2 regions of the Pseudomonas tussilaginis genome follow, and region 1 is predicted to be linked to the other one. Evidence: predicted binding sites of a transcription regulator. Region 1 holds the regulator's gene; the other holds the start of a gene.
What was found. The regulator sigma-54, encoded in region 1, starts transcription at its own class of promoters, with help from an activator protein. The targets are predictions, from matches to a motif close to ANTGGCATNNANNTTGCTNT.

Region 1 (5,419 bases):
TGACCAGCCTATCCGTATCCAGGCTGACAACGCGCACCTGGATGACAAGAAAGGGGTCGCCACCTACACCGGCGACGTCATCATCACCCAGGGTTCGATGATGATCAAAGGCAACACCGTGACCATTACTCGCGCCGCCAATGGCGATGTCGACGTCGTGACCTCGGTCGGTAACCTTGCCTATTTCGAGCAGCAGCAAAGCGCCGACAAACCGGACAAAATGAAAGGTTACGGCAAGCAGATCCAGTACCAGTCGCAAAAAAACCTGGTGGTGTTGACGGATCAGGCCAAGGTGGAAACCAGCGATGGCAACACCACTGAAGGCGAGAAGATCGTTTACAACACCCAATCCCAGGTTGCGACTGCCGGTCGCGGCGGATCGGTGTCAACGCCTCGCCCACGGATCGACATGGTGATCCAGCCGAAGAAGAAGGCCGAGTAAATGGCGACCCTCAAAGCCCAGCACCTGGCCAAGAGCTACAAGAGTCGGCAAGTGGTACGCGACGTCAGCCTGTCCATCGACAGTGGCCAGATCGTCGGTTTGCTCGGCCCTAACGGCGCCGGCAAAACCACCTGCTTCTACATGATCGTCGGCCTGGTCCAGGCCGATCAGGGCCGTGTCCTGATCGACGACCTGGATGTCAGCCACCAGCCGATGCACGGCCGCGCCCGTGCCGGTATCGGCTACCTGCCCCAGGAAGCGTCGATCTTTCGCAAGCTGTCGGTTGCCGACAACATCATGGCGATCCTCGAGACCCGCAAGGACCTTGATCGCGATGGCCGACGCAAAGAGCTGGAAAGCCTGCTGCAGGAATTTCACATCAGCCACATTCGCGACAACCTCGGCATGAGCCTGTCCGGTGGCGAACGTCGCCGCGTGGAAATCGCTCGCGCCCTGGCTACCGCACCGAAATTCATCCTGCTCGATGAACCCTTTGCCGGTGTCGACCCGATTTCGGTCGGCGACATCAAGCAGATCATCCATCACCTCAAGGCCAAAGGCATCGGTGTACTGATCACCGACCACAACGTCCGCGAGACACTGGATATCTGCGAAACCGCCTACATCGTCAACGATGGTCAACTGATTGCCGAAGGCGACGCAGAGACCATCCTGGCCAATGACCTGGTGAAAGAGGTGTACCTGGGCCACGAGTTCCGCTTGTAAGTTCGAGGCGACACAGCGCTTGCCATGGGCTGCTGACCCGGTGAAATCCGGCTTTATTGTTACAGTGCCCTAGGCAAACGCTCCAATTTCAGGCATATAATTTGCTTAAAGTTGGCGCTTCGGTGCCCTTGTAGTGGATGGCGCATGTGCGCCGGCAAAAAAGGTGTAAAGCCCCTGCCATGAAACCATCGCTCGTCCTAAGAATGGGCCAGCAACTGACGATGACCCCGCAGTTGCAACAGGCTATCCGACTGCTCCAGCTTTCTACCCTGGACCTCCAGCAGGAAATCCAGGAAGCGCTGGAATCGAACCCGATGCTCGAACGCCAGGAGGAAGGCGACGACTTCGACAACAGCGACCCGATGGCCGACAACGCCGAAAGCAAGCCGGTCGCCGAAGTCCAGGAAACCACCTTCCAGGAAACCACGCAAACTGTGGACAACCTGGAGGACGGCGAATGGAGCGAGCGCATCCCCAACGAACTGCCCGTCGACACCGCCTGGGAAGACATCTACCAGACCAGCGCCAGCAGCCTGCCCAGCAACGACGATGACGAGTGGGACTTCACCACCCGCACCTCGGTGGGCGAAAGCCTGCAAAGCCACTTGCTCTGGCAACTTAACCTGGCGCCGATGTCCGACACCGATCGGCTGATCGCGGTCACCCTGATCGACTGCATCAACAACCAGGGCTACCTCGACGAAACCCTCGAAGAAGTCTGCGAATCCTTTGACCCCGAGCTGGACATCGAGCTCGACGAAGTCGAAGCCGTACTGCACCGCATTCAGCAATTCGAACCTGCCGGCATCGGCGCACGCAATCTCAGCGAATGCCTGCTATTGCAACTGCGCCAACTGTCTGCCAGTACCCCGTGGATGGCCGAAGCCCAGCGCCTGGTACGCGATTACATCGACCTCCTCGGTAGCCGCGATTACAGCCAGCTAATGCGCCGGATGAAGCTCAAGGAAGATGAACTGCGCCAGGTCATCGAACTGGTTCAGAGCCTCAACCCACGTCCTGGCTCACAAATTGAGTCAAGCGAAGCCGAGTACGTGGTGCCTGACGTGATCGTACGCAAGGACAGCGATCGCTGGCTGGTCGAGCTCAACCAAGAGGCTGTGCCGCGTCTGCGGGTCAATCCGCAATACGCCGGGTTTGTCCGCCGTGCTGACACCAGCGCCGACAACACCTTCATGCGCAATCAGTTGCAAGAAGCCCGCTGGTTCATCAAGAGCCTGCAGAGCCGCAACGAAACCTTGATGAAGGTCGCCACCCAGATCGTCGAGCATCAGCGCGGCTTCCTCGATCACGGCGACGAAGCAATGAAGCCGCTGGTCCTGCATGACATCGCCGAGGCGGTAGGCATGCACGAGTCGACCATTTCTCGGGTCACCACGCAAAAGTACATGCATACCCCACGCGGCATTTACGAGCTGAAGTACTTTTTCTCCAGCCACGTCAGCACCTCCGAAGGCGGTGAATGCTCGTCCACAGCGATTCGCGCGATCATCAAAAAACTGGTTGCAGCGGAAAATCAGAAAAAGCCATTGAGTGACAGCAAGATCGCTGGTTTACTGGAGGCACAAGGCATCCAGGTAGCCCGTCGCACCGTCGCCAAGTACCGCGAGTCTCTCGGCATTGCACCGTCGAGTGAGCGCAAGCGACTGATGTAGCCCCTGAGATAGCCATCGCAGTTCAGTGGCAGGCGCAACACCTGCCTCTTATGCACGGGCAACAAAGGAGAAGCTGTATGCAAGTCAATATCAGTGGACAGCATGTAGAAGTCACCCAGCCGCTGCGCGAATACGTCGAGCAAAAACTCAAACGTCTGGAGGGGCACTTCGACAAGATTACCAATGTGACGGTAATCATGAAGGTCGAGAAGCTGCAGCAGAAGATTGAAGCAACGCTGTTTATTCCCGGCGGCGAAGTTGTTGCAAATGCCGAACACACAGACATGTATGCAGCGATCGATGCCTTGACTGACAAGCTCGATCGTCAACTGAAAAAACACAAGGAAAAACAGCAAAGCCTGCTGCAAGGTGCAGCGGCCCGCTGATCCCCCTCATCCATGATCCGACTTGAAACTATCCTGACCCCCGGCCGTTCCCTGGTGAACGTGCCGGGAGGCAGTAAAAAGCGCGCACTCGAACAGATCGCCAACCTGATCGGCAAAGAAGTACCCGACTTGGAAACCCAGGACGTGTTCGAAGCCCTGATTGCCCGTGAAAAACTGGGCTCCACCGGCTTTGGCAACGGTATCGCCATTCCCCATTGCCGCCTCAAAGGCTGCAAAGATCCGGTCAGCGCGCTGTTACATCTTGACGCCCCCATAGACTTCGATGCCATCGACGGTGCTCCGGTTGACCTGTTGTTCGTGTTACTGGTCCCCGAAGCTGCCACCGATGCTCACCTGGAGCTGCTGCGCCAGATCGCCAGCATGCTCGACCGCCAGGACGTACGCGAAAAGCTGCGTGCGGCCACCAGCAACGACGCGCTCTACCAGGTCGTTCTGGAAGCACAGAACGGGCACTGAATATGCGCTTGATCATCGTTAGCGGCCGCTCCGGCTCCGGTAAAAGTACCGCTCTCGCGGTCCTTGAGGACAACGGCTACTACTGCATCGACAACCTGCCTGCCGGGTTGCTGCCGCAGCTGGCCGAGAACGCCCTGATCAATACCGAGCTGATGCAGCCCAAAGTGGCGGTATCAATTGATGCACGCAACCTGCCCAGCCACCTCAGCCGCTTCCCGGAGTTGCTTGAGGAAGCCCGTGGCCGTCATATCCAGTGTGATGTGCTGTACCTGGATGCCGATGAAGAGACCCTGCTCAAGCGCTTTTCGGAAACCCGTCGGCGCCACCCGCTGACCAACGCCAATCGCTCGCTGGCCGAGGCGATCAAGGACGAGACTGAGCTGTTGGGGCCGATCGCCGACCTCGCCGACCTTAAAATCGATACCACCAACCTGAACCTGTATCAGTTGCGTGATTCGATCAAGCTACGCCTGCTAAACCAACCGGAGCCTGGCACCGCGTTCCTGGTTGAGTCCTTCGGTTTCAAGCGAGGCATGCCCGTAGACGCCGACTTGGTGTTCGATGTGCGCTGCCTGCCCAACCCCTACTGGAAGCCGGAGCTGCGCGAGCACTCCGGTTTGGAGCAACCGGTCATCGACTACCTGGCAGCACAGCCTGATGTCGAAGACATGTTCCAGGACATCTCCAGCTACCTGCTCAAATGGTTGCCACGCTTTGCCGCCAGCAACCGCGCCTATGTGACTATTGCCATTGGCTGTACCGGTGGACACCACCGTTCGGTTTACCTGACCGAACGCGTGGGCCAGTTGCTGCAGCAATCCTTGAAGAATGTCCAGGTTCGCCACCGCGACCTCTAGCCCACAGGACCACCGCCGCGATGCCCGCTCGTGAAATCACCATCATCAACAAGCTGGGGCTGCACGCCCGGGCTGCGGCAAAGTTCGTTGGCGTGGCCGGACGCTTCCCCTGCACGGTACGTATAGGCCGCGCACCGGACCGGCTGATCGACGGCAAGAGCATCATGGCCGTGATGATGCTTGCGGCGGGCAAAGGCACCCAGGTACACCTGCAGACCGAAGGCGAAGATGAAGACGCAGCGCTCGATGCCCTGGTCGAACTGATCAACAACTACTTTGACGAAGGCGAATGACCGCCCCCCGCTTTCCCCTCACGCCAACGCCGTATCCATCACCATCATCAAACAGAAGCCAATGCACAGCCCCAGGCTCGCCAGACGATGATGGCCGTTGCTACGTGATTCGGGAATGATCTCCTGAGTCACTACCAGCAACATTGCTCCGGCCGCACAGGCCAAGCCCAGCGGCAACAACAGCTGCGCTACGCTCACCAGCCAGGCACATATCACTGCCGCCACCGGCTCGACCAATCCAGACGCTGCACCAATGGCAAAGGCCTTGAACCGGGCCATCCCTGCCCCGGCCAACACCAGTGCAATAACTAGACCTTCGGGTACATCCTGCAAGGCAATACCCATGGCCAAGCTGTCGGCATCCGGCATACCGCCACCCGCCGACACCCCGATGGCCATACCTTCTGGGATGTTGTGAGCGATGATGGCAATGACAAACACCCATATCCGCGCCGCAATCACCGGTTGCTGGGCAGGGCCCACCAAGGCTCCGGGCGAAGCACCCGATACCTTGAGATCGACCAGGTACAGACAGAACGCCCCGAACAACACGCCGAAGCTGATT
Region 2 (5,419 bases), 520 kb from region 1:
GCGGGAAGTGCTGCAATGTCCGCCTCTGACTGTGTTGCCCAAGTCCAACCCGGTAGTGCGTGGTGTCGCGAATATTCGTGGGGCAACCATCCCGATCCTTGATCTGGCGATGGCGACCGGGATGCCCGGTCTGAGTGAAGATGTGCGCAACAGCTTCGTTATCATTACCGAGTACAACACCAAGACCCAGGGTTTTCTGGTGCACTCGGTGGAGCGCATCGTCAACATGAACTGGGAAGAGATCCATCCGCCACCCAAAGGTACCGGGCGCGATCATTACCTGACGGCGGTGACTCGGGTCGACAACAAGATGGTCGAGATCATCGATGTGGAGAAAATCCTTGCTGAAGTTGCGCCGACTTCCGAGGTCATTTCTGCCGGTGTGGTCGATGCCGAGGTGCAGGACAAGGCGGTGCTACTGCGGGTGCTGACGGTCGACGATTCGTCGGTGGCGCGCAAGCAGGTCAGTCGTTGTCTGCAGACGGTCGGGGTGGAAGTGGTGGCGCTCAATGATGGCCGCCAGGCGCTGGACTACCTGCGCAAGCTGGTCGATGAGGGCAAGCGTCCGGAAGAAGAATTCCTGATGATGATCTCCGATATCGAGATGCCGGAGATGGATGGTTACACCCTGACGGCCGAGATTCGCAGCGACCCGCGCATGCAAAAGTTACACATCATCCTGCATACTTCGTTGTCTGGGGTGTTTAACCAAGCGATGGTCAAGAAGGTCGGCGCGGATGATTTCCTGGCCAAGTTCAAGCCGGATGACCTCGCCCAGCGCGTCGTTGATCGGATCAAGGCCACGCACTAACGGCCAGGGGGTGTACCCCTGGCGGTTCACACGATTTAAGAGGCGGCATCATTGTCTACGGGTAATTTGGATTTCGAACAGTTCCGGGTCTTCCTGGAAAAAGCCTGTGGCATCCTGCTGGGCGAAAATAAGCAGTACCTGGTCTCCAGCCGTCTCAACAAGCTGATGGAGCAGCAGGGCATCAAGTCCCTGACTGAACTGGTGCAGCGTATTCAGAGCCAGCCGCGCAGCGGTTTGCGCGAGCAGGTGGTGGATGCCATGACCACCAACGAAACCTTGTGGTTTCGCGATACTTACCCCTTTGAAGTGCTCAAGAACAAAGTGCTGCCTGAGCAGATCAAGGCCAACCCAGGTCAGCGCCTGCGTATCTGGTCGGCTGCTTGTTCCTCGGGGCAGGAGCCGTACTCGATCTCCATGGCGATTGACGAGTTCGAGCGCAGCAACATCGGCCAGTTGAAAATGGGGGCGCAGATTGTTGCCACTGACCTGTCCGGGACCATGCTCAACAACTGTAAGTCTGGTGAGTACGACAGTCTGGCCATTGCTCGTGGTTTATCCCAGGAGCGCTTGCAGCGTTACTTCGATGTCAAGACGCCGGGGCGCTGGGCGATCAAGGCGCCGATTCGCAGTCGCGTGGAGTTTCGCTCGTTCAACCTGCTCGACAGCTATGCTGCTCTGGGCAAGTTCGACATCGTGTTTTGCCGCAACGTGTTGATCTATTTCTCGGCCCAGGTCAAGAAAGACATCCTGCTGCGTATCCACAGCACCCTCAAGCCTGGCGGCTACCTGTTCCTCGGCGCTTCCGAGGCGCTCAACGGTTTGCCGGATCACTACCAGATGGTTCAGTGCAGCCCGGGGATCATTTACCAGGCCAAGTAGCCTTTGGCAGGAGCGCGATTGCCGCCACCAAATTGCCGCTCTGTCGGCAGGTGGCGGAAAGCCTTTGCCGCTTTTCTGGCATTGCCGCTCACCGCACGCCCTGAAAACCCCGTATTTACGGGGTTTTGTTTTTTGGCATGGCTCTTGCTCTGACTCAGTCAACGAAAAACCTTCGAAGGTTTCCCTGACATGAGCATCAGCTTCGACAAAGCGCTTGGCATTCACGAAAAGGCACTGGGCTTTCGCGCCCAGCGTGCTGAAGTGCTGGCCAACAACATCGCCAACGCCGACACGCCCAACTACAAGGCGCGTGACATGGACTTCGCTTCGGTATTGGCGGCGCAGAGCGAGAAGACCAGCAAGGGCCACTTCTCCCTGGATCGCACCAATGCCCGGCACATCGACGCCGAAGGGGTGAGCATGGGTGATGAAGCCCTGCAGTACCGCACGCCGATGCAGCCTTCGGTCGACCAGAACACCGTCGATGCTCAGCTTGAACAATCGAGCTATGCGGAAAACGCCGTCGGTTTCCAGGCCAGCTTTACGCTGCTCAACAGTAAATTCAAAGGGCTGGTATCGGCCCTGCGCGGAGAGTAAGTCATGTCCCTCGCCAGTGTTTTCAACATTGCCGGTAGCGGCATGAGTGCGCAGACCACGCGTCTGAACACCGTCGCTTCGAACATTGCCAACGCCGAGACCGTCTCATCGAGCATCGATCAGACCTACCGTGCTCGCCATCCGGTGTTCGCCACCACCTTCCAGCAGGCGCAGGGTGGCGTCAGCCAGTCGCTGTTCCAGGATCAGGATGCTGCCGGTCAGGGCGTCCAGGTGCTGGGCGTGGTCGAAGACCAAAGCAACCTTGAGGCACGCTACGAGCCAAATCATCCGGCGGCGAACAAGGACGGCTACGTCTACTACCCGAACGTCAACGTGGTTGAGGAGATGGCGGACATGATCTCTGCCAGTCGCTCGTTCCAAACCAACGCCGAGTTGATGAACACGGCCAAGACCATGATGCAGAAGGTCCTGACCCTGGGTCAGTGATAAAGGACGAAGCCAATGGCAAGTGTTAATGATGCCCCAAGCGGGGTAAACCTGAATGACGTGCTCAAGAAGGCCAATCCGACTTCCGACAATGGTGGCAACAACAAGGCTGGCGGCAACCAGGCGTTGGGCAAAGACGCGTTCCTGCAGATGCTGGTTACCCAGATGCAGAATCAGAACCCGCTTGATCCTCAGGACAACAGTGAGTTCGTTGCCCAGTTGGCGCAGTTCAGCAGCCTGGAAGGCATCACCACGCTCAATGAGACGGTGACGGCGATTTCCGGCAACTTCAAATCGTCCCAGGCGCTGCAGGCGTCATCGCTGGTTGGTCGCTCGGTGATCGTCCAGACCGACAAGGCCATGGTCGACACCACCAAGAGCTTCACCGGTTCCGTGGTAGTGCCGCAGTCGCTGAGTAACGCCACCGTCACCATCACCGACAAGGATGGCAAGGTGGTCAAGACCATCGATATGGGTGAGCAGAAGGCCGGCAATTCCGAGTTCGTCTGGGATGGCACCAATGACGCCGGTGAGAAGGTTGATCCAGGTACCTACACCTTTGCCGCCAAAACCACCATCGAAGGCAAGCAGTTGGATATGTACACCCTGCTGCCCGCCACGGTCAGCAGCGTCACCCTCAGTCAGACCGGCGGCGAGATGATGCTCAATCTCGCTGGCCTGGGCAGCATCGCGCTGTCCAAAGTCCAAACCATCGGTATATAGAGCCGGCTAACGCGGCACAAGGAGTTGAAAGATGTCATTCAATATCGGCCTTAGCGGTCTCTATGCAGCCAACAAACAACTGGACGTGACCGGCAACAACATCGCCAACGTTGCAACCACCGGTTTTAAATCGTCGCGCGCGGAATTCGCCGATGTCTACTCGGCCAACAAGCTCGGCGTCGGCAGTCAGAGCGTGGGTAACGGTGTGCGCCTGGCTTCGGTGTCGCAGCAATTCACCAACGGTGAAATCACCAATACCGGCAACGTGCTGGACATGGGTATCCAGGGGCAGGGCTTCTTTGTGCTGAGCGACAACGGCTCGCTCAGTTACTCCCGTGCCGGTGCCTTCCAGACCGACAAAGACAATTACGTGGTCACCGCCGATGGCCTGCGCCTGCGCGGCTACGGTGTGGATGAGAATGGCAAGATCATCAATGGCGTGCTGACTGATCTTAAGATCGACACCTCGGCGTTGGCGCCAAAGTCCACCACCTCGATCAATCAGGGGATCAACCTCAACTCGTCGGACAAGGTCATCCCGGCAACCACCACTTTCGATCCAAGTGATGACACCACCTGGAACAAGACCTTTGCCACCAAGATCTATGACAGCCAGGGTAACGAGCACGTCATGGATCAGTACTACGTCAAGACCGACACCAATGAGTGGAAGTCGTACACCCTGATCGACGGTCGCAACCCGCTCGATCCGAGCCAGGAGCCGCCGCAGCCGCTGGAAGGGACCATCAACTTCAATCCGGATGGTAGCGTCGACACCATGACGGCGGGCGCTGCAGGTTCGGGCTACGAAGTGGAGAACAAGGTCTTCAAGCTGACCGGCTGGGTGCCTGCCACCATTACCGATCCAAACGCCAAGCCGCCGGTATGGGGCTCCAATGGTTCGGAAGCGAGCGCGGGTGGTATCGCCATCGACATGAACGCGACCACCTCCTATAACACCCCGACCACGCGTCTGTCGCAGAGCCAGGATGGTTACGCTACCGGCATCCTGTCGAGCCTGAGCATCGACTCCAGCGGTGTGATGTTCGCCAGCTTCAGCAACCAGCAGTCGCGCGCGATTGGTCAGGTGGCGATTGCTTCCTTTGCCAACGAGCAGGGCCTGCAGCCTATGGGCGGTACGCGTTGGGCGGAAACCTATTCCTCGGGTATCCCGGGTATTGATGCGCCGAAGACCGGTACTCTGGGTGCCATCGCTTCCAACTCGCTGGAGGCCTCGAACGTCAACTTGACCAACGAGCTGGTCGAGCTGATCAAGGCGCAGAGCAACTATCAGGCAAACGCCAAGACCATCTCTACCCAGAGCACCATCATGCAGACCATCATTCAGATGACCTGATGTGGGTGTGAGGCGATAGCTGTGGACAGGCCCCTTTCTCGAAAGGGGTCTTTCATTTCGGAGGTATCGATCATGTTGCAACGAGTGGCGTTGGCCTTGTTTGCGGTATTGCTGATGGCTCAGGTCAGGGCGGATGCTGCGCCTTGGTATCGTTGGGAGAGCCAGGCCGATGGGCGTCTGGTGTGTGCCCAGTTTTCTCCGGGGGATGGTTGGAAGCGCTTTGCCGGCCCCTTCAATAATGGTGCGTGCCGCGCTTACTGAGCGTTGCCGCTAGCGGCAAGCTGGCGCCGTAATTTCGACGGCGCATCTCCCCGTCGTATTCCCCTGCTGTGCGCAAGCCCTTGTCTGGCGGGGCTTTTGGTCACTTCTGCAAAGTTGGTTTGAAACTTGCTACAAGCACTGCAAAGCAGCGGCGAACGGCAAGTGTTCGCCAGCGCAGGGGAGAAAGACTGTGGACAAGATGCTGTACGTGGCCATGACCGGTGCCAGCCAGAACGCGCTGGCGCAGAAGGCGCATGCCAACAACCTGGCGAACATTTCCACCACCGGTTTTCAGCGTGACCTGGAGCAGGCGCGTTCGATGCCGGTGTTTGGTGACAGCTTTC

Region 2: flgB (flagellar basal body rod protein FlgB) is a predicted target of sigma-54. The motif match lies at 1,822-1,841, and genes of this name have one in related genera.

The regions. Positions count from the first base shown of each region.
Region 1 is NZ_CP088149.1:4,751,502-4,756,920, forward strand. It holds gene lptA (lipopolysaccharide transport periplasmic protein LptA) at 1-442, shown strand, start outside; gene lptB (LPS export ABC transporter ATP-binding protein) at 443-1,168, shown strand; gene CX511_RS21300 (RNA polymerase factor sigma-54) at 1,348-2,841, shown strand; gene hpf (ribosome hibernation-promoting factor, HPF/YfiA family) at 2,919-3,227, shown strand; gene ptsN (PTS IIA-like nitrogen regulatory protein PtsN) at 3,240-3,704, shown strand; gene rapZ (RNase adapter RapZ) at 3,707-4,561, shown strand; gene CX511_RS21320 (HPr family phosphocarrier protein) at 4,582-4,854, shown strand; gene CX511_RS21325 (ZIP family metal transporter) at 4,873-5,419, opposite strand, start outside.
Region 2 is NZ_CP088149.1:4,227,224-4,232,642, reverse strand. It holds gene CX511_RS18830 (chemotaxis protein CheV) at 1-811, shown strand, start outside; gene cheR (protein-glutamate O-methyltransferase CheR) at 863-1,690, shown strand; gene flgB (flagellar basal body rod protein FlgB) at 1,880-2,287, shown strand; gene flgC (flagellar basal body rod protein FlgC) at 2,291-2,734, shown strand; gene flgD (flagellar hook assembly protein FlgD) at 2,750-3,457, shown strand; gene flgE (flagellar hook protein FlgE) at 3,489-4,814, shown strand; gene CX511_RS18800 (hypothetical protein) at 4,887-5,075, shown strand; gene CX511_RS18795 (flagellar basal body rod protein FlgF) at 5,266-5,419, shown strand, end outside.